One region of the Saccharopolyspora sp. SCSIO 74807 genome, then DNA from elsewhere that is predicted to be linked to it. Evidence: riboswitches for the same ligand, from Rfam matches in the RefSeq annotation. Region 1 holds a riboswitch; each other region holds the start of a gene.
The links. A riboswitch is a leader RNA that binds a small molecule or an ion and turns the genes downstream of it on or off. The one in region 1 is predicted to bind thiamine pyrophosphate.

Region 1 (6,973 bases):
CCGGGTCTCCTTGCCGCCGCCCCCGGTGTAGCCCTCGAACAGCATGTCGTTGCCGACGAAGATCCGCCCGGTTTCGCCGCGGCGCACCGGTTCACCGTCCTCGCCGACGATCATGATGGTGGTGCCGCGTGGTGCCCGCCCCGCCGTGCCCGGCGACGCCGCCAGGTCTTGCGGGTCGGCGATGCTCACCCAGGACGCCTCGGTGGAGCCGTAGAAGTTGTAGAGCACCCGCCCGAACACCCGCTGGAACCGGGTCGCCAGGTCGGCGGGCAGCGCCGATCCGCTGCACGCGACGATCCGCAGCGCGGAGCAGTCGAACGGCGCACGGGACTCGGCAGGCAGGTCCAGGATGCGCTGCAGCATCACCGGCACCATGAACATCGCGGTGCACCGGTGCCGCTGCACCGCCGCGAGCGCCTGCTGCGGCTCGAACTTGCGGCGCAGCACCAGCGTCGCGCCGATCGCGGAGCCGAGCTGGAAGGCCGCGAGGCCCCAGGTGTGGAAGATCGGCGCACCCACCAGGATCCGCTCGCCCTCGCGCAGCGGCACCCTGGACATGATCGTCGCGGCCGGGCCGACGCCGGGCGGCGCGGGCCTGCGGGCGCCCTTCGGCGTGCCGGTGGTGCCGGAGGTGAGCACGATCATCCGCGCGTGCCGCGGCCGCCGCGGCAGCCGGGTGGACGGCGAGCTGCCGATGAGGTGCTCCAGCGTGGGCCGCCGGGTGGTGCCCTCGGTCCAGGCGAGCACCACGTCCAGGTCTTCGGGCGGCTCCAGCTGCTCGACGAACTCGGTGTCGGCGATCAGCACGTCGGCCCGCTGCTCCGCCAGCACCGCGTGCAGCTGTTGCGGCCGCAGGCCGGTGTTCAGCAGCACCACGTCCACGCCGATCTTGCCGCAGGCCACGATGCTCTCCACCAGTCCGTGGTGGTTGCGGCACAGCACCGCGACGCGGCCGGTGTCCCGGACGCCGCGGGCGCGCAGCCCGTTGGCCAGCCGCGCGGTGCGCTGGTGCAGCTCCTGGAAGCTCAGCGCGCCGCGCTCGTCGATCACCGCGGGCCGGTCGGGGTGCCGGATCGCGGCGACCTCGTAGCCCAGCGCCGGGGTCACGCCCCAGCGGCGCCAGGCCCGCACGATGCGCCACAGCTTGTCCGGGCGCATCGGGCGGACCACGCCTTGCCGGATCAGCAGCCACAAGGTCTGCGCGCCGGGGGCGACGCGCTGCGCGGCTCGCCGGAGGCCACCCGCCGGTCCAGCCGCCGAGTCCCCCGGCGCACCCGCCAGGTTGCGGAGCAGTTCTTTCGGCCGTCGCCACATCGCCACGCGCGTCTCCTCGAGTCCCTTAACTACTCGCCAGTAGATAATGCCTGGGGGCGAGCGCGAGGGGAAGGGCTCAGCGCTCCGGAACCGCCGCCGCGGCCACCACCGCCTCCCGCAACGCCGCGCGAAGCCGGCCGGCCTCCAGTGGCGCGAGCACCGCCGTCTCCCCAGGCGGAGCCACCACCACCACACTGCCTTCGTTGACGAACACGGCCATGTTGCGCCGCCGCCCAGCCACGTCGCGGCAGTTGACCTGCCACTCCATGCTCTCTCCCACGCAGACCTCCTCGTCCGGGTGCGCACTCCACGGCGTGTGATGGTTCAGAATCACGGTTGTGACGGTGCTTCGCCCGATTAATCGCGCGGAAACCTCGCGGCGTCACACCATCGGCCGCACGGCGGCCTCGGATAGCGGGCCGTGCCCGGATCCGGCCGCCCTCGGGCGTGCGCGGTGATGCGGGAGACTGCTGATCGTGACTGGTTACGACGGGCTGGTGTGGCGGACGCTGCACCGGGTGCTGGCGGTGCTCGCGATCGGCGTGCTGGGCCTGCTGATCGGCCTCGGCTCCAGCGCGAGCAGATCGGACTCGCTGCTGGGCGTGCTGGTCGTGGCGCTGGTCGCGCTGCCGGTGGCGCTCACGCTGCGCCGGATGTCGCCGACCGCCCGCGGCAATCTGCGCCTGCTGCCCGGGCGCAGGCCGCTGATGACGGCGCAGGCGGTGCTGCTCGGCCTCGTCGCCGTGCTGGTGCTGTGCTGGTCGGCGGGCAACGCGATAGCGCCGGGCACGCTGGCGCCGCTGCCGCTGGCGCTGGTCGGGGTGTTGCTCGCCGCCGTGCTGGCGCTGCTCGGGTGGATAGGACACCGGATGAGCCGCTGAGCCGCAGTGCCCGGGCGGTTGCCGAGGTGGCGAAAGCGGCTCACGCCGCTTCGAAGAAGACCGGCAACCATGCCGAGCTCGGGTTCCGAGCGGGCACTCAGCGGACCGGCAGCGGCTCGCCGTGCTCGGCCGCCGGCCGCGGCCCGAAGATCCGCCGCTCGGCCGCGCTGATCGGCACGTCGTTGATGCTGGCCTCGCGCCGTCGCATCAACCCGTCTCCGGTGAACTCCCACAGCTCGTTGCCGTAGCTGCGCCACCACTGGCCCGCGGCGTCGTGGCACTCGTACTGGAACCGCACGGCGATGCGGTCGCCCTGGAACGCCCAGAGTTCCTTGCGCAGCGCGTACTCCAGCTCGCGCGACCACTTCTCGCGCAGGAAGTCCGCGATCTCGGCCCGCCCGGTGATGAACCGGTCGCGATTGCGCCAGACCGAATCCGCGGTGTAAGCGGCGGCGACCTGCTCGGGGTCCTGGGTGTTCCAGGCGTCCTCGGCGGCCTGCACCTTCTGCCGGGCGGTCTCCTCGGTGAACGGCGGGAACGGCGGGCGTGCGGTCACGGTGCCTTCCTCTCGGCGTTGCCCTCTCGGCGCGGCGATTGCGGGAGATCCCGGCAGCGGCGGTGTCGCTGCGGACGCGGCAACGGCGGTGACCTGCGCGGGCCACCGCCGCGTGCCGGGAACCGCTCAGGCAGGCCGGACGACCAGGCCGCGCGGCTCGGATGCGAACGTCAGCGCGCCCTCGAACTCGGCGATCGGCAGTTCGTCGCGCACCAGCCGGTGCGGCCCCTCCGAGATCTCGATGCGCACCTCGGCGGCGGTGAAGGTCTGCTCGGCGAAGTCCGGCCCGGACAGCTGGATCTCCAGCGCCCCATCCTGCAGCGTGATGGCGACGGCGCCACCCGGGACCGACAACGGCTCGCCGCCGGTGGTGAGGGTGAGGCTGCCAGCGCCGCCGTGCTCGGGGCGGACCGCGACGTGCGAGAGCGCGACGTCGCGCCGTCCTTCGGCGCTGGTCACTCCGATGACGTCGCGCGCGTCCTCGACCGGCGAATCCCCGTCCTGCTGCGGCGCCAGCAGCGGCGCCCGCAGCTTCGCGGCCAACCGGTGCGGCTGCCAGGAACCGGCGCCGATCAGGTTCACCACGCTGGCGACCTCGGTGCCGTCGACCAGCCGCTCGCTGCCGGGCGCGGGCGTGATCTCGATCGCGGGGATGTCGCGTTCGTCCAGCAGCTCGCGCAGCGCCTTCGCGCGCTGCCTGCTGTTGCGGTCGAATCCGCGGGTGATGGCCACCGCCCCGGACGTCCCGGCCTGCGCCGCGGCGTCGGCGAGACCGGCCAGCGGTGCCCAGACCTGCGCCGGGTCCGGCCGGGAAGTGCGGCGGGACCGGGCGAACTGGGGGGAGTCGGTTGTGGTCTCCATTGCCCCAACCTTAATCCGCCGCACAGGGTTGCCTCACTAGGTGATCAGGGCTGCCCGGTGTGAGTTCGATCGCGCCGTCGGCACCGCGCGGGGTCGCGGCGGCGCTGCGTCAGGTGGAGATCCCCACTGCGAGGCGGCGTCCGACGTTCAACGGCAGCGCGCTCAGGAATCCCAATTGGTGATCATCAGCTCGTCGTCGCGCGCCAGTTCCTCGTCGACGCGCTGCTCGCAATCCGGGCAGCGCTCGGTGATCCGGCGGCTGCTGGGCTCCTTGCTGGCGGGCCAGGTCTCGTGCGGGAGCTTGATCGTCGTCGAGCACAGCGCGACCACCGGATCCCCGGCCGGTCTCGCCCCCGGGCGCACCGTGATCGCGTGCCGGACGCGTTCGCCTGCGCCGACGATCCACCACACGTGCTCGCGATCGGGGAACACCGCTCCCACCCCCACATCTCCTCGGACGCTGCGCCGTCCTGCCGCGGCCTGTGGCCGATCTCGAACCTTAGACGGTGCGCTCAGCCGCCGGGTTGCATCCGCGTGGCAACCGGTGCGGTGCCAATGCGAGCCGTCCCGCAACGGATGCACCGTTCCGGATCATCTGTTCCGGCCGGGCGGTGGTGCCGGTCGTGGTCCGTTCGACCCAAGGTGATCAGCTACATCCTGTTTCACATGGTGATCATTATCACCGATGCGACAGCGGGGTCGAGCCGTCCGGCGGAACCCTCCGCGGCACGGCGCTTCGCCAGGTTGACCGTGCTTGCTAGCTTGAGAGCAGTGACGCGGGGTGCCCACCAGGGCTGAGAGCAAACCCGTCGAACCTGACCTAGTTCGAACTAGCGGAGGGACGTCACCGCCGTGACAACTCGCGCCGATGCACCGCAAGCCGCCGGGCGGCTCGACCTGTCCGTGTACCTGGTCACCGACACCGAACTGTGCGGTGCCAGAGGGGTGCCGCGGACGGTGCGCGAAGCCGTGGCCGGTGGCGCGACGGTTGTTCAGGTCCGCGATCCGCGCGCCACCGGCAGGCAGCTGTGCGAGCTGGTCACCGCGGTGCGCGCCGAACTCGCCGAGTTCCCGGCGGTCCCGCTGCTGGTCGACGACCGGCTCGACGTGGCGCTCGCGGCAGGCGCCGACGGCGTCCACTTGGGACAGAGCGACGTGCCGCCGGAGCAAGCGCGGCGGATCGCGCCCGAGCTGCTGATCGGCTGGTCGGTCTCGGACGCCGCGGAACTCGCCGAGACCGCCGCGTTCCCGCCCGGCACCGTCGACTACCTCGGCATCGGCCCGGTGTTCGGCACGCCGACCAAACCCGAAGCCGCGCCCGCGCTCGGCGTCACCGGGCTGCGCGAGCTCACCGCCGCGACCGAACTGCCCGCGGTCGCCATCGGCGGCGTGCACGCCGACAACGCCGCCGAGATCGCCGCGACCGGCGTGCGCGGGCTGTGCGTCGTCTCCGAGATCTGCGCGGCCGCCGATCCGGCATCGGCCGCGGCCCGCCTGCGAAAGGTGTACCGATGATTCCCAACGTGCTGACCATCGCCGGGACCGACCCCAGCGGCGGGGCCGGGGTCCAGGCCGACCTCAAGGCGTTCTCCGCCAACGGTGCTTACGGGATGTCGGTCATGACCGCGCTCGTCGCGCAGACCACCACCGGTGTCTCCCAGGTGCACGAGATCCCGCCGGAGTTCGTCACCGCCCAGCTCACCACGCTGCTCGACGACGTCCGGGTGGACGCGGTGAAGATCGGGATGCTCGCGAACGCCGAGGTGATCCGCGCCGTCGTGGCGGTGCTGGACCGCTACAACCCGCCGAACGTGGTGCTGGACCCGGTGATGGTGGCCAAGAGCGGTGATCGGCTGCTGGCCGCCGAAGCGGTCGAGGTGCTGCGTGACGAGCTGCTGCCGCGGGTCGAGCTGATCACCCCGAACCTGCCGGAGGCCGCGGACCTGCTGGGCGAGCGGGAGATCGCCGAGTCCGCCGGGATGCCGGGCGTCGCCGACCGCCTCGCCGGGCTCGGCGCCAAGCAGGTGCTGCTCAAAGGCGGCCATCTGCGCCAGGGCGCCAGCGTCGACCTGCTCCGCGGCGACGGCGCGGCGCAGTACCTGCGCGGCGAGCGGGTCGAAACGACCAACGACCACGGCACCGGTTGCACCCTGGCCGCCGCGATCGCCGCGCTGCGCCCGCAGCGGGCGAGCTGGGAGGAGGCCGTGCGGGAGGCCAAGGACTACCTGACCGAGTCGCTGCGCGCCGCCGGACGGCTGGACGTCGGCCGCGGGCACGGACCGGTGCACCACTTCCACCGCTGGTGGTGAGTTGAACCCCGCCTGCCACGGCGGAGAAATCCGGCCTCGCGAAGGAGTCGCCCGATGAGCAAGCTGCCCGATCCGCCCGCCGACGGCTTCTGCGCCGGTGCCTGGGAGCACACCGCCGAGTTGCAGCGGGCCACCGTCGAGCACCCGTTCAACGCCGCGCTCACCGACGGCACGCTGGACCGCGAGCGGTTCGCGTTCTACATCGTGCAGGACGCCCGCTACCTGGTCGGCTTCGCGCAGGCGCTGTCGGCAGCCGCGACCCGCGCGGACGGGCCGCAGGACGCGGCGTTCCTGGCTGGCAACGCGCAGGCGGCGCTGGTCGAGGAGCGCCGGCTGCACGCCGGATACGTCGAGGAGTTCGGGCTGACCGAAGCCGACATCGCCGGGGTGCCGACCTCGCCGTCCTGCCTGGCCTACACCTCGTTCCTGCGCGCGAACGCGCTCTCCGAGCCGTACCCGGTGCTGCTCGCGGCGATCTTGCCGTGCTTCTGGGTGTACCAGCACGTGGGCAGCGAGATCCTCGATGCGGTGGGCGACATCGCGGCGCACCCGTACCGGCGGTGGATCGAGACCTACGCCGACGACGAGTTCGCCGAATCTGTGCGCGGCGCCCGGGAACTCACCGACCGGGTCGCCGAAGCCGCCGACGAGCCGACGCGGCAGCGGATGCTCGAAGCGTTCACCCGCGCCAGCGAGTACGAGTGGCTGTTCTGGAACAGCGCGTGGATCCGGGAGGAGTGGCCGACCGCTCGCTGGTTGCCGTGATCTTCCGGTCTCGGGTGGTGCTCGTGACCGGACGCACGTGGTCCCGCTGCTAACGTATCCGGCCGTTCGCGACGATTACCGAACGTCACGTCCGGTCGGACGTGTTCCGGTGTGGGATGTCTTTTCCCACCGCGCAGTCTGGGATTCGGTGGGCCTTGAGCACAGGTTCGTCCATTTTGATCATGATGGCGGGGATGATGGTGCCGATCCTGGCGGCCGCCCCGTTCTACATCGCGGACCGACGGGCCGATTCGGAACAATCCACGCAGGATTCCGACGACTGACGC
Region 2 (6,973 bases), 1.7 Mb from region 1:
ACCGCCTGCGCCTGCTTCTCTTCCGGGGTTCCCGGCCGGTAGTACACGGTGGTCGTCGGGATCGTGCCGCGCGCGTAGTTGCCCACCTCGGGCACCTCGTAGCCGGCGCTGCGGAAGTCGTCCGCGGCCCGGTGCGCCAGTCCCTTGATGGTGCTGTTGTTGTAGACCCGCACGACGATCTTCGCCTGGCCCGGCTCGGCGCCCGGGGCGTCCGGGCGCGGCTGGTTCGCCGACGGTGGCTGCTCGGGCTGCGGCAGGCTGCTCGGGCTCGGCGGCGGCGCTGCGCCGTTGGTGGGCTCCGGGCTGCTGGTGGGCTCCGGGCTGCTGGTCGGCTCCGGCGGCAGCGGCGGCAACGGCGGTTGCGGCGCGGAGGTCTGCTCGCCCGCAGGCGGCGCTGCCTCGGTGTCCTCACCGCCGCCTGCCAGCGTGGCCAGGCCGACCACGGCGGCCACGGCTCCGACGCCGATGAGCGCGAACCCGCCGAGCTTCGCCGCGGACGGGCTGGACGGGGGTTGCCCGGAAGTCATCAGTGCCACTCGATTCCCAGTCGGCGGGCCTGCCGGGCACGTTGCCGACTCGCCCGCAGCTTGCGCAAACGTTTGATCAGCATGGGATCCGACCGCACCGCCGCCTGGTCGTCCAGCAGCCCGTTGAGCACCTGGTAGTAGCGGGTGCCGGACATGTCGAACAGCTCCCGGATCGCCCGCTCCTTGCCGCCGGAACGCTTCCACCACTGCCGTTCGAAGGCGAGGATGCCCGCTTCCTGCTCGGTCAGGTTCCGATCGGCCTGCTCCCGGTCCGCCTGCTCCCGGTCGGTGGGCTCCCGGTCGGCCGGGCCACGGTCCGCGGACCTGCGCCCGATGCATTCGCGGCCCTGCCGCTGCGGCTCGGCCCTGCTCGGCCCGGCGCCGTTCGGCTCGGTTCCGGCACGTTCGTCTCGACCCGGTTCGGCACCGCCCGGCCGGTCGGTTTCCGGTCGGGCGACTCGCAGCATCGGCTCGGTGACCGCCTCCACCGGGCGCAACCGTCCGTCCGGCAGCTGCCCGTCCGGAAGGTGCCCGTCCGGCAGCTGCCCATCCGGCGCCACTCCGCCGCCGCGCCGGCCCACGACCCGCGCCAGTTCCTCGCATTGCCGCGCGATCTCCTGCGCGGTCAACATCTGAGCGGCGTCCATCTGGCTCCTCGCGTCGCGATCCGGGGATCCCGCGTTCGCCGGAATCACAAGGGTGTGATTCCGCGACCATTACATCACGCGGCCCGGTGCCGGATGCGAGGACAACACACCGGCGACGACACCCGTGCTGGTGATCCACTCCGCGCCTGCGGCGACGGCCGCGGACCGACCGATACGCTCCGCCGCATGGCTGTTCACCCGATCCGCATCGTGGGCGACCCGGTGCTGCACCACCCCACCCGTCCCGTGGAGCAGTTCGACGCGGAACTGCGCACGCTGGTGGACGAGATGTTCGAGACGAACGCGGCCGCCAACGGTGCCGGGCTCGCGGCCAATCAGATCGGCGTCGACCTGCGGGTGTTCGTCTACGACTGCCCCGACGACGACGGCGTGCGGCACCGCGGCGTGCTGGTGAACCCGTCGCTGGAAACCGGCGAGATCCCGGAGACCATGCCGGACCCGGAAGACGACTGGGAGGGCTGCCTGTCGGTGCCCGGCGAGGCATTTCCCACCGGCCGCGCGAGCTGGGCGAAGGCCACCGGCCAGGACGTGGACGGGTCGCCGATCGAGGTGGAGGGCACCGGTTTCTTCGCCCGCTGCCTGCAGCACGAGACCGACCACCTGGACGGCTACCTCTACCTGAGCAGGTTGATCGGGCGGAACGCGCGGGCGGCGAAGAAGACCGTGAAGCGCAACGGCTGGGGAGTCCCCGGATTGTCCTGGGATCCGGCGATGGAAGGCGATCCGTTCGGCGCGGAATGAACCGCCGGATCAGCGCGGGAAATCCGCCGTCTCGATCGTCACGTCGAACGGCTCGGGCAGGACCAACGGTTTTCCGAACGGGACGGCGTGTGCAGCTCGGTAGACGTCTTCGGCCGGATCGGAATACAGGGTCACCGTTGGCCACCGATCCGCGAACCGGTCGATGAGCAGGTAGAGCGGGATTGCAGCACGGGCGTAAGCGTGCAGTTTCGTGGTGCGGCCGGTATCCGCGTAGCCCTTCGAGGTGATTTCCACCGCGAGCAAGGCGGCTTCCCCGGGAATGACCCCTGATTCGCCCTCGGTGGCGTCGCGTGGGAACGCGATCAGGTCGGGTACGTACTGGCCAGGGAAAGGCGGTGCGGAAACGCCCGCGGTCTGGAATAGCACGATGTCTCGCGGCAGCGCCGGGTAGATCGATCGTTGGACCGAGTCGGCGATCAGATTGTGCTTCGGCGCGGGCGGCGGGGACATCACGATCCTTCCGTCGATGATCTCCGCACGCCAGCCTTCGGGAGGATCGAGGTGCTCGAAGACCTCGACGAGTTCGTCCCAAGACGAATCCTGAAGTACCGGGGCTGCACTCACAGCGCGGTCACCTCCTGTGTTGGTGTCATCACGCACTGTATCCTCCCGGTCTGACAATCAAGTGTCGTCCCTGGTGGCGGGCTTAGCGGTGATCCGTCCCGGCGTCAGTGGCCCACTCGTGGTCTTGGCACGGGCCGTGTCCGCCGCTAGCCTCGATCGGGACAACACAACCGCGGGAGCCCGCACCGGAAGCGGGCTGAGAGGGCGGCTGGACCGATCGGTCCGGGGCCGCCGACCGCCTGAACCTGACCGGATAATGCCGGCGTAGGGAGTGAACGGCCATGGCCGACGTGCGTCCTGATCAGTCCACTGCGGACACCCGAGCCACCGCGGAAGCGCAGCGCCCGGTGCGCTCTCAGTCCACTGTGGAATCCGTCGTGCCCGGGGTGACCACCGGCCCGATCACCGGCTCGCGCAAGGTCTACCGCGAGACCGCCGGGCTGCGCGTGCCGCAGCGCCGCATCGACCTCAGCAACGGCGAGCACCTGGACGTCTACGACACCTCCGGCCCGTACACCGACACCGCGGCCGACATTGACGTCCACAGTGGACTTCCGCGTGCCAGGGAAGGCTGGAACGGCGAGCACCGGACCCAGCTGGCGTGGGCGAAGGCGGGCGTGCTCACCCGCGAGATGGAGTTCGTCGCCGCGCGCGAGGACCTGCCCGCCGAGCTGGTCCGCGACGAGATCGCCCGCGGCCGCGCGGTGCTGCCCGCCAACCGCTGCCACCCGGAGACCGAGCCGATGATCATCGGGAAGAACTTCCTGGTGAAGGTGAACGCCAACATCGGCAACTCGGCGGTGACCTCGTCGGTCGAGGAAGAGGTCGAGAAGATGGTGTGGGCCGCCCGCTGGGGCGCCGACACGATCATGGACCTGTCCACCGGCAAGCGGATCCACGAAACCCGCGAGCGGATCCTGCGCAATTCGCCCGTCCCGGTCGGCACCGTGCCGATCTACCAGGCGCTGGAGAAGGTCGACGGCGATCCGGCGCAGCTGACCTGGGAGCTGTACCGGGACACCGTGATCGAGCAGTGCGAGCAGGGCGTGGACTACATGACCGTGCACGCGGGCGTGCTGCTGCGCTACGTGCCGCTGACCGCGCAGCGCGTCACGGGGATCGTCTCGCGCGGGGGTTCGATCATGGCGGCGTGGTGCCTGGCGCACCACCGGGAGAGCTTCCTGTACACGCACTTCTCCGAGCTGTGCGAGATCCTGCGGGACTACGACGTCACGTTCTCCCTCGGCGACGGGTTGCGGCCCGGATCCATCGCGGACGCCAACGACCGCGCCCAGTTCGCCGAGCTGGAGACCCTCGGCGAGCTCACCCGGATCGCCCGCGAGCACGACGTGCAGGTGATGATCGAAGGCCCCGGCCACGTGCCGATGCACAAGATCGCGGAGAACGTGCGGCTGGAAGAGGAGCTGTGCGACGAGGCGCCGTTCTACACCCTCGGGCCGCTGACCACCGACATCGCGCCCGCCTACGACCACATCACCTCCGGCATCGGCGCGGCGGTGATCGCGCAGGCCGGTACCGCGATGCTCTGCTACGTCACGCCGAAGGAGCACCTCGGGCTGCCGGACCGGGACGACGTGAAGACCGGTGTGATCACCTACAAGATCGCCGCGCACGCCGGTGACCTCGCGAAGGGGCACCCGCGGGCGCAGGAGTGGGACGACGCGCTGTCGAAGGCGCGGTTCGAGTTCCGCTGGACCGACCAGTTCCACCTGTCGCTGGACCCGGACACCGCGAAGTCCTTCCACGACCAGACGCTGCCCGCGGAACCCGCGAAGACGGCGCACTTCTGCTCGATGTGCGGGCCGAAGTTCTGCTCCATGAAGATCACCCAGGACGTCCGCAGGTTCGCCGAGGAGCGCGGGTTGACCAGTGTGGAGGCGATCGAGGAAGGCATGCGGGAGAAGTCCGAGGAGTTCGCCGAGTCCGGCGGCGAGGTCTACCTGCCGATCGTGCGGTGAGTGCTTGCCTGTTGAGCTCGTTTTGCGTAGGTGGTCGGGTAGCGGAACCTCAGGCGCCGTCTCGCTGCGGGATCTCCTCCTGAAGTAGCGCCCTACTCGGCGTCGGAGCTGTCCTCGCGAGACGACGCCTGAGAACCCGCGGTGGTGCCGGTTGCGTAGGTGGCGAAAGCGGCTGACGCCGCTTGAAAAGACCAACACCAGAACCGTTCCGAGACAGGCGCCTAGGATGAGCAGGATGTACGACGAGCCTGGCCTGCGACGACCCGCCAACGACACGGCGCCGCCGACCGCGCTGACCATCGCCGGCTCGGACTCCGGTGGCAGTGCCGGGATGCACGCCGATCTGCGCGCGTTCTTCTCCTGCGGCGTGCACGGCATGACCGCGGTGACCGCGGTGACCGTGCAGAACACCGTGGGAGTCACGGGCCTGGTGGAAATCCCGGCGGAGACGGTGGGTGCGCAGATCGGCGCCGTCGCCTCGGACATCGGGGTGGATGCGGCGAAGACGGGGGTGCTGGCCTCGGCGGCGACCATAGAGGCGGTCGTGGCCGCCTGCGACGAGCACGGCATCGGCGGCTCCGGCCGCACCCCGTTCGTCGTCGACCCGGTCGCCGCATCCCGCAGCGGTGAGCCGCTGTTGCGCGCGGACGCCCTCGACGTGCTGCGCTACCAGGCGTTCCCCAGGGCGACGCTGGTGACGCCGAACCTGGACGAGGTGCGGCTGCTCACCGGCCGCGACGCGCGCACCCGGGACGACCTGCTGGACGCGGCGAAGGCGGTGCACGACTTCGGGCCGCAGTGGGTGCTGATCAAGAGCGGGCACCTGCGGGACGACCCGGAGTGCGTGGACCTGCTCTTCGACGGCAGCACGGCGATGCCGCTGCCGGGCCCGCGCTACTCCACGGTGCACACGCACGGCGCCGGTGACGTGTTCGCTTCGGCGATCACCGCCGCGCTCGCCAAGGGTGCTGCGGTGCCGGAGGCGGTGGCGGCGGGCAAGCGGTTCGTGACGCGCAGTGTCGAGCACGCCTACCCGCTCGGTTCCGGAGTGGGACCGGTGTCGACGTTCTGGCGGATCAGCCCGCGGTCGATCTGATGGGGACCGGCTTGAGTTACCTGATCGAGTGATTTTCGACGACGCCGTAACTCACGAGGCGGGTCGCACCGACATAGATCGTGAGTCATGCGGCAGCCTGCCGATCGGCCAGTGCCTCTCCGGCCCAGTGCTTGTCCGGCCAGTGTTTGTCCGGCCCAGTGCCTCTCCGGCCCAGTGCCTCGTCGGCGCTGTGCCTCTGCGGCGCTGGGCCCCTCCGGCGCTGTGCTTCCCCGACTCCGCGCCGCTCGGGCGAAGCCCGCTGCGGATGCCGGGGGAATGCCCGGCGTCCTGCGCAACGCTCGGCTACGGGGCGCATCGACCTCTCGCACGCGACGAAGAAGTAGGAGTAAGCGACCACCGTGGCTGCATCGGTGTTGACGAAGGTAAGAGAGCGGTTGGACACCGGCCTGAACACCGAGGCGGGGGCGCCGGATCTCCGGCGGCGCCAGTACGCGGTGGCCGTGCTCGTGACCGCGGTCGTGGCCACCGCGGGCGGCTGGTTGTTCGACCTGCGCACGCCCGCGCTGATCGGCGGGCTGACCGCGGTGTTCGCCCTGGTGGCGGCCGGTGGGCGGTCGCTGCGGTCGGATCTGCACCGGTTCTCCTGGTTCGGTCCGGCGCTGGTGCTGGTGATGGCGCTGGGACCGGTGCTCTACGGCATCCCGGTGCTGGCCGGGTCGCTGGTCGCGGTGGTCGTGTTCGGTTCCGGGATGCTGCCCGCGCTCGGCGAGCAGTACCGGGTCAGCGGGCAGACGTTCGCGGCGGCGACGTTGTTCTCCAGCACCACCGGCATCGGTAGCGACCAGCCCGCCTGGATGCTGTTCCTGTGCACCGTCGCAGGTGCGTTGTTCGCGCTGGTCCTGCGAGTGCTCATCGGCATCGGCGACTCGACCCGCGCGACCCGCGCGGCCGTCGCCCGCACGCTGCTCGAACCCGGGCCGGGGGTGTTGGAGTCGGCCGCGAGCGCTTGGCGCGCGGACGGCTCCACGACCTGGCTCGGGCAGGTGCTGGCCGGCGCGGCCCGGTTCCGCGCGGCCCGCGAGGCACTGCTGGCGCAGGCCGAGCAGGCCGACCGGATCGAAGCCGAGCGGCTGCACCGCATCGTCGCCGAGGCCGACCTCGTCGCCGCCGAACTCGCCCGCGCGGTGCGTTCCCGCGCCTGCAGCGGGCTGCCCGCGATGGCGCGCGTCGACCCCGCGCAGGCCGTGGTCTCCGCGGGCGGCAGGCAGGACCTGCCGGAAGCGGTCGCCGGGATGAACCAGGGGCTGGACCGGATCCGCGGCGCGGTCGTGCAGCGGGTCGAAGCGCCCGCCAGCCCGCCCGCGCCCGGCGGTGCCAAGCAGCGCGCGATCGGCGGCATCAAGGCTCACCTGTCGT
Region 3 (6,973 bases), 1.7 Mb from region 1:
CGGTGCTCGGCACGACGACCGTGGCGGGCACGCCGAAGGTCCGGGCGGCGTGCGCGATGGCTCGGGCGTGGTTGCCGCTGGAGTAGGTGACGACGCCGCGCGCGCGGATGTCCGGTGGCAGCGCGGCCACCGCGTGCAACGCGCCGCGGATCTTGAATGCGCCGGTGGGTTGCAGATTCTCCGGTTTCACCCAGAGCTGCCTACTGGCATCGGAAAGTAGCTGCCGGGCATCCGAAAGCAGCGGCAGCAACGGCGTGCGCACCGCCGCCGATGGTCCGGTCGCGGTGCCGATCAACCGTTGTGCGGACCGGACGTCCGCGAGGCTCACCAATTCCATGCCGAAATCATCCTTGATCGGTTTCGGCGGAGCCGGATTGCACCGCCTTCGTTACCGGAAGTGGGAGTTGTCACGAAAGAGCAACGATTAGGAGAACGTCGGCGAGATCAGACGTTGGGAGTCCAGGAAACCTGTGTGAGTGCGTGGGAGCCACATGGCCGAGGAGAACGACAAGGGCAAGCGGGACGAATCCGATGACCGGACGTCCAAGAAGATCGAACTCTCCGGGGCGCAGGTCGCGGGAGGCGCGCTCGCCTCGGTGACCGCCGCCTTGCTCGGCTCGCAGCTCGGCGTGGCGGGCACCGTCTTCGGCGCCGGGATGACCAGCGTGATCATCACCGTCGGCGGGGCGCTCTACCAGCGGTCGCTGGAGAAGACCAAGACGAAGCTGGAGAACACCAAGGACAAGGCGAACGCGGCCGCCGCCCGCGCCGCGCTCAAGCGCGCCACCAGCATCGGTGCCCAAGGGCTGACAAAGCTGCAGCCGCCGCGGCCGCCTGCGCAGCGCGAATCGTCCGCGAGCAGCCCCGCGGACGAGGCCGCCACCCGCAAGATCCGCTGGTACGGCAGCGCCATGCACTGGCCCGGTGGTGAGGAGGTCGTCGACGACCCGAACGCGACCCGGCGGATCGATGCGCAGGCGGTCGCCGACGGCGCGACCGCGCGCAGCGAAGGTGTCGGCGCTGATCCCGCCGAGTCCACGCGCCACGAGCCCGCGCCCTCCGGCGAGACCGAAGTCGTCAGCCCGCCCGCGCCCCGCCGCGGCCTGCGCTGGGGCGTGCTGGCGGTGACCAGCGGGCTCGCGTTCGTGCTGGCCATGGTCGTGATCACCGGCTGGGAAGGGATCACCGGCAAGACGCTTTCCGGGGATCAGGGAACCAGCATCGGCCGGGTCGTGCGGCCCGGTCCACCGCCCGAACCGCAGGAGCCCGCTCCGGCGGAGACCGGGACCAGCGAGCCCAGCACTTCGAGCGCGCCGGAGCCCACCTCGGAAAGCGAACCCAGCTCGGAAAGCACCGTGCCGACGGCTCCGGAAACGACCGGCGGCAGCACCACGCAGCAGAGCCCCACTCGCGAAACCGGGCGGTCGACGGCTCCCCGGACCACCGGTCAACTGCCGCAGCCGTCCGAAACCGGGCGAATCGAGGTGCCGCAGCAGGAATCCAACCCGCAGTAACGAGTCGAACGCTTTTCGTGAGAATTCCCGGTGCCGGGCCCATCGCGGGCTCGGCGCCGGGAATTCTTCTTGTGGGATGCGTCGAAAGGTGGATGCGCGGTGCGCCTGGTCGCACCAATACTGCTCCCGTCGGGATCTTCGAGCCGAACCGCCGGATCTTCAGATAGGGAGCCCCATGAGACGCAGACTCGCGGCCAGAATGGCCGGCGCGGTCCTGCTGGCGGCGGCCACCGCCGCCGCGCTGACCGTGCCCGCCTCCGCCGCGCCGCAGCCCGCGCCGCTCGCCAAGGCGGCCACCCAGCTGGAGGCCATGCAGCGCGACCTCGGCCTCACCGCCGGGCAAGCGCTGGACCGGCTGCGCAGCGAAAGCACCGCGAACCGGGCCGACCGGACGGTGCGCGACCTGCTCGGGACGGCGTTCGGCGGTTCGCACTACGACGCGGGTCTGGGCAAGCTGGTCGTCGGCGTCACCGATGCGAACCTGCTCGACGAGGTGCGCGCGGCCGGTGCCGAGGCGAAGCTCGTGCGGTTCGGCGCCGACCGGCTCGGCGCGGTCGCCGACGGGCTGAACAGGAACGCGCCGCCGCAGGGCGTGACCGGGTGGTACGTCGACTCCGCCAGCAACTCGGTGGTGCTGACCACCGCGATCGGCTCGGCCGCGAAGGCGGCGGAGTTCGTGCGCTCCACCGGGGTGGACCAGCAGGCCGTGCGGGTCGTCGAGTCGCGCGAAGCGCCGCGCCCGCTGGCCGACGTGATCGGCGGCAACGCGTACTACAACGGCAGCACCCGCTGCTCGGTCGGCTTCCCGGTGCAGGGCGGCTTCGTCAGCGCCGGGCACTGCGGCAAGCAGGGCGAGGCGACCACCCAGCCGTCCGGCACCTTCGTCGGGTCGTCGTACCCGGACAACGACTACTCGTTCGTCCAGACCGGTCCCGGCGAGACGCCGCAGCCGCTGGTGAACGACTACGCGGGCGGCAGCGTCGGCGTCGCCGGGTCCGCCGAGGCCGCCGAGGGCGCGTCGGTCTGCCGGTCCGGTTCCACCTCCGGCTGGCACTGCGGCACGGTGCAGGCCAAGAACCAGTCGGTGCGCTACCCGCAGGGCGTCGTGTCCGGGCTGACCCGCACCGACGTGTGCGCCGAGCCGGGCGACTCCGGCGGTTCGTTCCTGGCCGGGGATCAGGCGCAGGGGGTGACCTCGGGCGGTTCCGGCAACTGCAGCCTCGGTGGCACGACCTACTTCCAGCCGGTCAACGAGATCCTCGGCGCGTACGGTCTCACGCTGCTCACCGGCTGATCCCGCTCTCCGGCCGAACGGATCGTTCGACCGACCGCCGCAGGCGAACGGTCCGTTCACTCCGGAAGAGCAGCGGGCGGCTCAGCCGGGGAGCCCGGCGCGGAGGGACTCGGCGGCGGCGCGCGGGTCTTCGGCCTCGGTGACCGCGCGGACCACCACGGCCCGCTCGGCACCGGCCGCGACCGCCTCGGCGAGGTTGTCGTGCCCGACGCCGCCGATCGCGAACCACGGCCTGCCGTGCCCGTGGTGCTCCGCGGCGTGCCGCACCAGCTCCAGCCCGGCCGCCGCACGACCCGGCTTCGTCGGCGTCGTCCACACCGGGCCGGTGCAGAAGTAGTCCACGCCCGGCTCGGTCGCCGCCGCGTCGGCCTGCACCACGTCGTGCGTGGAACGCCCCAGCACCACCTCGTCGCCGACGATGCGCCGCGCGAGCCCGACCGGGATGTCCTCCTGCCCGAGGTGCAGCACGTCGGCTTCGGCGGCCAGCGCCACGTCCGCGCGGTCGTTCACCGCGAGCAGCGCGCCGTGCCGCACGCACGCCTCGGCGAGCACTTCCAGCGCCGCCAGTTCTCGGCGGGCCTCCAACGGCGCGCCTTCGGCGCTCTTGTCGCGCAGCTGGATGATGTCGACCCCGCCGGACAACGCCGAGTCGGCGAAGTCCGCGAGATCACCCCGCTCGGTCCGCGCATCGGTGCACAAGTACAGGCGCGCGTCGGCGAGCCGAGCGCGGATGCCGTAACCGTCCAACCCTGGCATGTGACCGAGCTTAGCCCGCGGTCGGCGGCTGACTCCGCCTCGCGCGGTCGGTAACGTGGACATCGGTCCGCACGGGAGTCCGGGGGAGTACCGGACTGAGAGGGGGCGCCAGCCCCGACCGTCGAACCTGATCCGGGTCATGCCGGCGCAGGGAGCGCAAAATGTCGCACAGTTCCACCGGCCTCGCGGCCGCCCGTCACGTCTCCGCTCGACCGTCCGTAACCGTCGTGGGCGGCGGTGTCATCGGTCTCGCCATCGCGTGGTGCGCCGCGCGCGACGGAAGTCCGGTGCGCCTGGTGGACGCCGAGGAGCCCGCCGCGTCCTGGGTCGCAGGCGGGATGCTGGCCCCGATCGCGGAGGCATGGCCGGGCGAGGAAGAGCTGCTCGAGCTCGGCGCGGCTTCGCTGGCGCGGTGGCCCGATTTCGCCGCCGAACTCACCGCCGCCTCGGGCCTGCCGTCCGGCCTGCGCACCGAGGGCACGCTGGTGGCCGGAGCGGACGGCGCGGACCGCGCGGACCTGGACCGGCTAGCCGAGCATCTGGCGAGCGTGGGTCGCGAGGTCTCCCGCATCGACGGTCGCGCCGCGCGGAGGCTGGAGCCTTCGCTGGGCCCCGCGGTGCGCCGCGGCCTGGAAGTGCCCGGTGATCTCGCCGTGGACAACCGGATCGCGTTGGCCGCGCTCCGGGCGGCCGCGACGAACGTGGGCGTCGAGTTCGTCGCGGACCGGGCGCTGCGCGTGCGCCCCGGCGAGGTGGACTTCGCCGATTCCGCGCTGCGCAGCGACATCGTGGTGATCGCGGCCGGGGCGCACTCCGGCGCGCTGCATCCCGCGCTGGACGGCCGGATCCGCCCGGTGAAGGGCGAGGTGCTGCGACTGCGGGCGCGCGGCTCCGCGCTGCCGCCGCCGTCGCGCACGGTCCGCGGCCCGGTGCACGGCAGGCAGGTGTACTTGGTGCCGCGCGACGAGGGCGGACTGGTGGTCGGTGCGACGCAGTACGACGTCGGGTTCGACACCGACGTCACCGTCGGCGGGGTGCGCGACCTGATGAACGCCGCCGAACGACTCGTGCCCGGCATCGCCGAATACCAGCTGGTCGAGGCGGACGCGGGCCTGCGGCCGGGTACGCACGACAACTTGCCGCTGCTCGGCGAACTGGAGCCGGGCGTGCTGGTGGCCACCGGCCACCACCGCAACGGTTTCCTGCTCGCCCCGCTCACCGCCGAGGCGATCGTCGCGGCGCTGAGCGGCCGGGAACCGCCGCCGGTGGTGCGCGCGGCCGTGCCGGGCAGGGCCGTCGAGACAGGAGGTCGACCGTGCAGATCATGATCAACGGCGCGCCGCGTCCGCTCGGCGCGGACGAAACGCTGGCCACCGTGCTCGACGAGTTCGGCGTGCCGCACCGAGGTGTGGCCGTGGCCGTGGACGGGGCCGTGGTGCCCAGGGCTTCCTGGGCGGAGACCGAGCTGCGCGACGGCTCGGCGGTCGAAGTGCTCACCGCCGTGCAAGGAGGCTGACGTGGACGATCCGCTGCTGATCGCGGGCCGCGAGTTCGGCTCGCGGCTGATCACCGGAACCGGGGGTGCGACGAACCTGTCGGTGCTGGAGCGCGCGCTGCTGGCGTCCGGCACCGAGCTGACCACCGTCGCGATGCGGCGCGCGGACGCGGGCGGGCGCACCGGCGTGCTGGAGCTGCTGCAGCGGCTCGGCATCGAAGCCCTGCCGAACACCGCGGGCTGCCGCACCGCGGCGGAGGCGGTGCTCACCGCCCAGCTCGCGCGGGAGGCGCTGGAGACCAGCTGGGTGAAGCTGGAAGTGGTCGCCGACGAGGACACCCTGCTGCCGGACCCGGTCGAGCTGCCCGAGGCCGCCGAGCAGCTGGTGGACGACGGGTTCACCGTGCTCGCCTACACCAACGACGACCCGGTGCTCGCGCGCAAGCTGGAAGACCTCGGCTGCGCTGCGGTGATGCCGCTGGGCTCGCCGATCGGCACCGGGCTGGGCATCCGCAACCCGCACAACATCGAGATGATCGTGGCGCGGGCCGGGGTGCCGGTCGTGCTGGACGCCGGGATCGGCACCGCCTCCGACGCGGCGCTGGCGATGGAGCTGGGTTGCGACGCGGTGCTGCTGGCTACCGCGGTGACCCGCGCGAAGGACCCGGAGCGGATGGCCGCGGCGATGCGGGCGGCCGTCGACGGCGGCCGGCTGGCTTCCCAAGCGGGCCGCATCCCGCAACGCTTCTGGGCGCAGGCTTCCAGCCCCACGACCCCCTGAACCCCGTTCTCCAGGAGTGAACGGACCGTTCGTCCAATCTAGTCGGACCAACAGGCCGTTCACTCCGGAAAGATCAACCGGGGAGGGTGGCGTTCGGGCGTGTCGGGCAGGTGTGGCCGGAACCGGGTGGAAGGAGCGGTGCACGCCGGCGAAGGGTCTTCACTCGGATCGGTACCGCTCGCGGTGCGTCGCTTAGGCTCGTGGAGTGCCGTCGCTGACCTTGACCGCTCGCCTGTCCACCTCCGCGGCCCACACCCGGCGCGGCGTGGTCCGGCTGCACCCGGAAGTCCTCGATGCGCTCGGGCTGCGGCCGTGGGACGCCGTCGAGCTCACCGGCGGCCGGGTGACGGTCGCGCTGGCCGCGGCCGCCGACCGCGCGGGCCCGGCGGGAGTGCTGCTGCTCGATGACGTGGCGCTGATGAACCTCGGCATGACCGAGGGCGCGGAGCTCGGCGTCGCCCCGGCACGGGTGCAGCCCGCGCGGCAGGTGACCGTGGCCGGTTCTCGCCTGGCCACCGCCGCAGTCTCGGCGGAGACGGTGCGGCTGGCGCTGACCGGCAAGGTCTTCCGGCCAGGGGACACGGTTTCGCTGCTGCCGCAGGACCTGGCTCCGGCGACGGCGGCCAACGCGGGGCAGGTGCGCAGGCGGCTGTCCGCGGCGATCGGGATGACCTGGACCAACGAGCTGATCACCATCGCCGGTGCCGACCCGGACGGTCCCGTGGCGGTGACTCCGTCCACTGTGGTCGCTTGGCGCGGTGCTGCGGGGGAGCGCCCGGAAGCCGCCGCGGTGACCGCGCCGCCCGCGGCTCCCGCACCGGAGCCCGAACCGCACGCCGAACCACCGGTGCCGCTGCACGACCTGGCCGGTTCGCGGGATGCGGCGAACCGGCTCGCCGAATGGCTCCGGTTGTCCTTCGAGCAGCCCGAACTGCTGCGCCGCCTTGGCACGACCCCGCAGCTCGGGGTCCTGCTCAGCGGCCCGGCCGGGGTCGGCAAGGCGACCGCGGCCCGATCCGTGGCCCGCGAGGTCGGCGCGGAACTGGTGGAGATCACCGCTCCCAGCATCGCCGCGCTGGAGGCCAAAAGCGCGGCGCAGCGCTGGCAGGACGCGCTCGACCGGGCGGCGAGCA
Region 4 (6,973 bases), 330 kb from region 1:
AGCAGCGCGGCGCTGCGCAGCGGGGTGTGGCTGCGGCCGTTCCGGAAGCTGATCTACACGATGCCGCCGTACGTGACCGGGGACGACGACCTCGCCGCTATCTGCGCGGCCGCTCTCGCCGCGGCTCGGGAAGGCTGAAGATGTTCCTGATCGTCACCGGAACCGGCACGGAGATCGGCAAGACCGCGGTCACCGCCGCGGTCGCCGCGCTCGCGCCGGGGAGCACAGCAGTTGTCAAACCCGCGCAGACCGGGGTCGAACCCGGCGAAGACGGTGATCTCGCGCAGGTGCGAGCGTTGACGGGGCCGGTCACCACCGTCGAACTCGGCAGGTATCCGGAACCGCTGGCTCCGGCGACGGCGGCGCGCCGGGCCGGTGCGGAGCCAGTGCGGCCCAGCGCCGTCGCGGATGCAGCGCGGGAACTCGCCGGCACGCACGATCTCGTGCTCATCGAAGGCGCAGGCGGACTGCTGGTCCGCTTCGACGACGAAGGCGGCACGATCGCCGACATCGCCTCCGAACTGGAAGCTCCGGTACTGGTCGTGACGCACGCCGGCCTCGGGGCGTTGAACGTCGCCGCGCTCACCGCGGAGGCGTTGCGCACGCGCGGGTTGCGGTGCTCCGGTGTGGTGATCGGCGACTGGCCGCGTGAGCCGGACTTGGCCACGCGGTGCAACCTGGCCGATCTGCCGGAAGTCAGCGCGGCACCGTTGGCCGGGGCGTTGCCGCACGGCGCGACGGCTTCAGCCGCGTTCCGCGACATCGCGCGGACCGCGCTCGCTCCCGAACTCGGCGGCACGTTCGACGCCGAAGCGTTCCGGCGAGCGCACATCAGCTGAAAACCACCGCCATCCGGCGGCGCTGCTAGCGTGCCGAGCATGCCGCTCGAGGAATCTGTGCTGGTCATCGGTGCCGGCGTGGCCGGGTTGAGCACTGCGGTCACGCTCGCGGAAACCGGAACCCCGGTGCGCATTCGCACGTCGGAACACCCGCGCGCGACGACCTCCGCAGCCGCCGGCGCGATGTGGGGACCGGCGCTGCTGCAACCTGCCGACCGGGTGCTGGGCTGGGTCACCACCTCGTACCACCGGTTCGTCGAACTCGCCGCGGACCCGGCGACCGGCGTGCACCTCGAGTACGGGCGGATGGCCGCGCGCTTCGACCTGGGAGACCAGGTGCCACCCGAGGCGGAACTGCTGCCGGATCTGCGCCGCTGCCGGCCCGACGAACTACCGGAAGGTTTCGTCAGCGGCTACCGCGGGACCGTTCCGCTGATCGACATGCCGCGCTACCTGGACCACCTCACCGAACGTTTCCGCGCGGCCGGCGGGGAATTACTGCACAGCCCGGTGTCCTCGCTGGCGGAAGCGGCGGAGGAAGCGAGCGTCGTGGTCAACTGCACGGGAGTCGGCGCGCACGAACTCATCGGTGACCCCGGTGTCCGCCCGGTGCGCGGTCAGCAGGTCGTGGTCCGCAATCCCGGGATCGACGAGTACTTCGTGGAAATCGGACAGGGCGAGGAGCCCGTCGCCGTCATGCCGCACGGCGGCCACGTCGTGCTCGGCAGCACCGCCGTGGAACACGACTGGTCCCGGACCGCCGAGGGCGGGACGACCGACGGCATTCTTCGCCGTTGTGCGCGAGTTGACCCGCTGCTGTCCGGGGCCGTCGTGTTGGAGGAGAAGGTCGGGCTGCGTCCCGGCAGGGACGCGGTTCGGGTCGAGGTGGAGCGATTCGGCGGTGCGAAGATCGTGCACAACTACGGTCACGGCAGCTGCGGGGTGGCGCTGTCCTGGGGCTGCGCCACCGAAGCAGCCGAACTCGCGCGCGGTTGACGAAGCTCAGGTTTGGGAGAGCGCGTCGACGACTCCGTCGATCTCCTCGGCCATGGACACGTCCTTGGCGGTGATGCCGCCTTCGGAATGCGTGCTGCAGTAGAACGTCACCTTCCGCCACCGCACGTCGAAGTCGGGGTGGTGGCCCTCGTTCTCGGCGATCTCCGCGATCCGGTTCACGCCCTGGATGGCCTGCGGGAAGCTGTCGAACTCGACGGTCCGGGACAGCCGGGTGCCGTCCTGCTCCCACTCCGGCAGGCTTCGCAGCGCCTCGGAAACCTGCGTGTCGTTCAATAGTCCGGTCATGCCCACATGGTGGTACTTGATCGCGCCGGATGCGACCTTCGGGCATCCGTTGGCGTGATCGGCACGTAGACTGCTCGCGCCACGGGAGTCCAGCGCGCTGGGCTGAGAGGAGGGGCTCTTCCCCTCGACCGTCCGCACCTGAACCGGATCATGCCGGCGCAGGGAGGTACCGCGATCCGCTCGACGTCGCGTGGCCGATATCGGCTCGCCGTTCGGGAGGATCGTTGCCCCGCTTATCACTGTCCCCTTCCTCGCAGCACCGCTCGTTGCGATGGACCGCGTTGGTCCGGTGGGTCGCGGCGGTCGCCGTGATCACGTTGACCGCCGGATGTTCGCTCCTGGTCGGCCAGGAGCCCGCGCAGCGCACGGTGACCTTGGTCGCGCACGACTCGTTCGTGGTGGATCCCCGGCTGCTGGCGGAATTCGAGCAGCGTTCCGGAATCCACGTCGAAGTCCGCACCAGCGGCGACGCCGGTGAGCTCGCCAACAAGCTGGTGCTGTCCAAGGCAGCGCCGCTCGGGGACGTCGCCTACGGCGTGGACTCGACCTTCGCGTCCCGCACGCTGCGGGAAGGCGTGTTCGCGCCGTACCGGGCCGCCGATGCCGACCAGGGACCGCATCGCTACGCCCAGGACCGGCAAAACCGCCTCACCGCGGTGGATGTGGCGGACGTGTGCGTGAACATCGACACCGAGTGGTTCGCCGCGCACCGGATGCCGGAGCCCGCGACGCTGCGAGACCTCACCGAACCGCGCTACCGCGGCCTGACAGCCGTTCCGGATCCGACGACGTCCTCGCCCGGCTTGGCCTTCCTGCTCGGGACGGTCGCTGCGTTCGGCGACCCGGGATGGCAGCAGTACTGGCGGGAACTCGCGGCGAACGACGTCAAGCTCTCCTCCGGTTGGGAGGAGGTCTACAACCAGGACTTCTCCGCTGCCGCCGAACACGGGCCACGCCCCATCGTGCTGTCCTACGCCTCGTCGCCGGCCGCGGAGGTCGGCGACGACGGCAAGCCGCGCACCAAGGCGCTGCTGGACACCTGCTACCGGCAGGTCGAGTACGCGGGCGTGCTGGCCGGGGCGAAGGACCCGCAGGGCGCTGGTCAGTTGGTCGACTTCCTGCTGTCGCGGGAGTTCCAGCGCCAAGCGCCGGAACAGATGTACGTCTACCCGGCGGTGGACGGGGTGCCGCTGCCACCGAACTGGTCGGCCAGCGCACCGCTGCCGCCGCGACCGGCCGAGCTGCCCGCGTCCGAAGTGGAGCGGAATCGGGACCGCTGGGTCCAGCAGTGGCGAACCTTGGTTCGCGGATGAGCCCGCACAACCGGCTGGCGGTCCCGGCAGCCGCGAGCGTCGTGCTCGGATTCCTCGGGCTGTTCTTCGCATGGCCGGTGGCAGCGATCATCGGAATGGGGCTGCACGGGAACGTCGGCGAGGTGCTGGCGGAGGCGTCGACCTGGCGGTTGGTGGCGTTCACGCTCGGACAGGCAGCGGCGTCCACAGCGGTGGCGCTGATCGCGGGCGTGCCGTTGGCGTACGTGCTGGCTCGTTCGTTGATCCCGGGCCGTGCGGTGCTGCGTGCGGTCGTGACGGTGCCGTTCGTGTTGCCGACGATCGTGGTCGGCATGGCCTTTCGCGCGCTGTTCGACGTCGATTCCGGTGCGGTTCTGCCGATCGTGCTCGCCAACGCCTTCTTCAACGTCGCGGTCGTGGCGCGCACGGTGAGCGGGTTGTGGAGCCACCTCGACCGTCGGGCCGAAGACGCGGCCCGATCGCTGGGAGCGTCGAAGCTGCGGGCGTTCACCTCGGTCACGTTGCCCGCGCTGCTGCCTGCGCTGGGGTCCGCGGCCGCCGTGGTTTTCCTCTTCTGCGCCACGAGTTTCGGTGTGGTGCTGGTGCTGGGCGGCGGGCAGTACCGGACCTTGGAGACCGAGATATACCTGCGCACGGTGCAGTTGCTGGACCTGCCGGGTGCGGCGGCGCTGTCGCTGTTGCAGCTGGCGGCGGTCGTGACGGCGTTGCTAGCGGCCTCGTTCGCGCGGCGCCGCAGGGAAACCGCGTTGCGCCTGCGGTCCGCAGCGGGCACTGCGCGCCGTCCGCAAGGCGCGCAGTGGCTCGTGGTGGGGGCGGCGGGCCTGGTGGTTTGCGGATTGCTGGCGCCGATCGCCGGCTTGCTGGTGCGCTCGGTGTCCACAAGGGATGGTTGGGGCCTGGCGGGATATCGGGCGCTGCTGGGCACCGGGCAGCAGGGGACGTTGGAAGTCACCGGCCTCGAGGCCGGGTTGAACTCGGTGCGCACGGCCGTCGACGCGACCTGGATGGCGTTGCTGCTCGGATTGCTGGCGTCGTTCGTGCTGGTCGCCGTGCGGCGGCGCGCGCTCGCCGAGTCCCTTGACGTGGTGCTGATGGTGCCGCTCGGAGTCTCCGCGGTGACCGTCGGTTTCGGATACCTGATCACGCTGCACCTGTTGCCCGGCGACCTGCGGACTTCGCCGCTGCTGGTGCCGTTCGCGCAAGCTCTCGTGGTGACGCCGCTCGTGATCCGCATGGTGTTGCCGGTGCTGCGGTCCATCGACGACCGGCTTCGGCAGGCGGCGGCGACGCTCGGGGCCGGGCCTTGGCGGGTGCACCGGGAGGTGGACGTGCCGTTGGCGGCGCGGTCCGTGCTGGGCGCGGCCGGGTTCGGATTCGTGGTCGCACTCGGCGAGTTCGGGGCGACCAGCTTTCTCGCCCGGCCGGACGCGCCGACGTTGCCGGTCGCGATCGGGCGGCTGCTGGGCAGGCCGGGCGAGCTGAACACGCAGATGGCGTACGCGGCTTGCACCTTGCTCATGATCGTCACCGTGCTGGCGGTCGTACTCGTCGAACGGTTGCGGATCCGCACCGACGCGGTGGAGGAATTCTGATGGGGCTGGAACTGCGCGGTCTCACCGTGCGTTTCGGGGCGGTAGAAGCGGTGCGCGATGTTTCCCTGGCGTTGCGCGACGGGGAAGTGCTGGCATTGCTCGGTCCGTCCGGTTGTGGCAAGTCGACGTTGTTGCGGGCCGTCGCCGGGCTGGAGGAGCCGGCTGCCGGCCAGATCCGGTGGGACGGCCGGGATCTCGCCAGGGTGCCGGTGCACCGGCGCGGGTTCGGCCTGGTCTTCCAGGACGGGCAGTTGTTCCCGCACCGCGACGTCGCCGGCAACGTGGGCTTCGCGTTGCGGATGCGCGGCGTCGCGCGGGCCGAACGCGGCGCGCGAGTGGCCGAGCTGCTGGAACTCGTCGGGCTCGCCGGTTGCGAAGGCCGCCGCGTCACCGAGCTCTCCGGTGGAGAGGCGCAGCGGGTCGCGCTGGCCCGCGCGTTGGCCGCCGACCCCGAGCTGTTGTTGCTGGACGAGCCCCTGTCGGCACTGGACCGGATGTTGCGCGAACGGCTCGCCGTCGACCTCGCCGCGCTGCTCGGCAGGGAACCCTCGACGGGACTGGTCGTCACGCACGATCACGACGAGGCGTTCACGCTCGCCGACCGGGTAGCGGTCATGATCCGCGGCACGATCACCCAGGTGGACACGCCGGACCTGCTGTGGCGGCGACCGGTCAGTATCGAAGTCGCGGAGTTCCTGGGCTGTTGCAACTTTCTTTCCGCGCGCGTCCGGGACGGTGTGGCGTCGTGCGCGTTGGGGTCGGTGGCAGTGCGGGCGGACGACGGCGAAGTGCAGTTGGGGCTGCGTGCGACCGGGGTGCGTGCGCGGCGACCGGTGGACGACCGAGACCGGGACGTCGCGGTGACCGGGACCGTGCGGGAACGGGTGTACCGGCGCGATCATTTCCGGCTCGCCGTGTCGGTCCCGGAGGTCGGTCAGGTGGAGGCAGTCGCGCAAACCGCCGAGGCACCGGCTGTGGGCGAGCGGGCCGGATTGGTGCTCGATTCCGAGGGCGTGGCCGTCGTCGGGTGACGGGTGGGTGCCCGACCGGGCTCGCTCACCGCCTGGGCCGTTCCATGAAGTCGGAGTTCGGTTCGTCGAACCCGAATCGCCGGTACAGCTCGTGCGCATCCGAGGTGTGCAGCATCCACCGGAAGTTCCCGCCCGGACCGTCTTCGACCATCGTCCGCACGAGCCCAGCACCGATGCCGTGCCCGCGCGCTTCGGCCAGTACGAACACGTCCGCCAGGTATGCGCTGAGCACTCCATCGGAGAAGGCTCGGGCGAACCCGAGCAGCCGGCCGCCCGGGCGCTCGTACGCGGCGACGACGCGCCACGCGCCGTCCAGCTGGCGATCGAACTGCTCGCGGGTGCGGTTGTTGCCCCAGTACGCCTCGGTCGTGAGGAAGTTCCACACCGCGTCCCGGTCGACCCGCCGCAGGTCATCGTCGAACTCGTAGTCCATTGCGGCAGCGTAGGTCGCGATCGGCCGTCGGCGCGTCGGCTTTTACCGTGCGTCGGTGGCGACCAGCCGTACGACCTTCGCCAGCCCTTCGGCAACAGTAGCCACACCGTCCGTGCCAGGCCGGTGTCCCGCGCGACCGGAAGAACCCGTCGCCTGGCGAACGCGACGAGCGCGGCAGCCGGCTTCCGGAGCGGGGACAGCGGTGCGGCAGGATGTCGCCACGTGTCGACGATGCGGAGCAAGGGGTCGGTCGATGCCCCGCCGAGGACAGTGGCAGCGGCCTTGCGGCACACCCGCACGGCCGAGGACGGCCTGCGTGCGCTGGGCGTCCGGGGGCGGGTGAGCACGACGGCCGCCGAGCTCCTCGTGCCCGGCGATGATCTGTCGTTCCGGCTCGCGGTCGGTTGGCCGAGCCTGCGCAGCAGGGTCGTGCGGGCGGCTGCCGACGAACTGGATTCCGTGC

Region 2: it holds a riboswitch for thiamine pyrophosphate, as region 1 does, so the genes downstream of both, thiC (phosphomethylpyrimidine synthase ThiC) here and thiE (thiamine phosphate synthase) in region 1, are expected to answer to the same signal.
Region 3: it holds a riboswitch for thiamine pyrophosphate, as region 1 does, so the genes downstream of both, thiO (glycine oxidase ThiO) here and thiE (thiamine phosphate synthase) in region 1, are expected to answer to the same signal.
Region 4: it holds a riboswitch for thiamine pyrophosphate, as region 1 does, so the genes downstream of both, V1457_RS12040 (thiamine ABC transporter substrate-binding protein) here and thiE (thiamine phosphate synthase) in region 1, are expected to answer to the same signal.

Annotation. Positions count from the first base shown of each region.
Region 1 covers NZ_CP146100.1:2,955,917-2,962,889, forward strand. Annotated here, with positions in the region: gene V1457_RS13660 (AMP-binding protein) at 1-1,314, opposite strand, end outside; gene V1457_RS13665 (hypothetical protein) at 1,391-1,582, opposite strand; gene V1457_RS13670 (hypothetical protein) at 1,791-2,195, shown strand; gene V1457_RS13675 (nuclear transport factor 2 family protein) at 2,293-2,751, opposite strand; gene V1457_RS13680 (hypothetical protein) at 2,878-3,612, opposite strand; gene V1457_RS13685 (hypothetical protein) at 3,775-4,053, opposite strand; TPP riboswitch at 4,380-4,471, shown strand; gene thiE (thiamine phosphate synthase) at 4,465-5,127, shown strand; gene thiD (bifunctional hydroxymethylpyrimidine kinase/phosphomethylpyrimidine kinase) at 5,124-5,921, shown strand; gene tenA (thiaminase II) at 5,976-6,686, shown strand; gene V1457_RS13705 (hypothetical protein) at 6,842-6,970, shown strand.
Region 2 covers NZ_CP146100.1:1,268,022-1,274,994, reverse strand. Annotated here, with positions in the region: gene V1457_RS05620 (LytR C-terminal domain-containing protein) at 1-527, opposite strand, end outside; gene V1457_RS05615 (DUF3263 domain-containing protein) at 527-775, opposite strand; gene V1457_RS05610 (peptide deformylase) at 1,361-1,936, shown strand; gene V1457_RS05605 (Uma2 family endonuclease) at 1,946-2,557, opposite strand; TPP riboswitch at 2,684-2,807, shown strand; gene thiC (phosphomethylpyrimidine synthase ThiC) at 2,803-4,500, shown strand; gene thiD (bifunctional hydroxymethylpyrimidine kinase/phosphomethylpyrimidine kinase) at 4,736-5,596, shown strand; gene V1457_RS05590 (FUSC family protein) at 5,992-6,973, shown strand, end outside.
Region 3 covers NZ_CP146100.1:1,276,574-1,283,546, reverse strand. Annotated here, with positions in the region: gene V1457_RS05660 (threonine/serine dehydratase) at 1-337, opposite strand, end outside; gene V1457_RS05655 (hypothetical protein) at 492-1,514, shown strand; gene V1457_RS05650 (S1 family peptidase) at 1,690-2,808, shown strand; gene thiE (thiamine phosphate synthase) at 2,890-3,564, opposite strand; TPP riboswitch at 3,626-3,735, shown strand; gene thiO (glycine oxidase ThiO) at 3,726-4,892, shown strand; gene thiS (sulfur carrier protein ThiS) at 4,889-5,080, shown strand; gene V1457_RS05630 (thiazole synthase) at 5,082-5,840, shown strand; gene V1457_RS05625 (AAA family ATPase) at 6,046-6,973, shown strand, end outside.
Region 4 covers NZ_CP146100.1:2,622,959-2,629,931, forward strand. Annotated here, with positions in the region: gene V1457_RS12020 (adenosylmethionine--8-amino-7-oxononanoate transaminase) at 1-138, shown strand, start outside; gene bioD (dethiobiotin synthase) at 141-839, shown strand; gene V1457_RS12030 (FAD-dependent oxidoreductase) at 879-1,835, shown strand; gene V1457_RS12035 (4a-hydroxytetrahydrobiopterin dehydratase) at 1,842-2,141, opposite strand; TPP riboswitch at 2,213-2,323, shown strand; gene V1457_RS12040 (thiamine ABC transporter substrate-binding protein) at 2,423-3,454, shown strand; gene V1457_RS12045 (iron ABC transporter permease) at 3,451-5,046, shown strand; gene V1457_RS12050 (ABC transporter ATP-binding protein) at 5,046-6,077, shown strand; gene V1457_RS12055 (GNAT family N-acetyltransferase) at 6,103-6,510, opposite strand; gene V1457_RS12060 (NUDIX domain-containing protein) at 6,742-6,973, shown strand, end outside.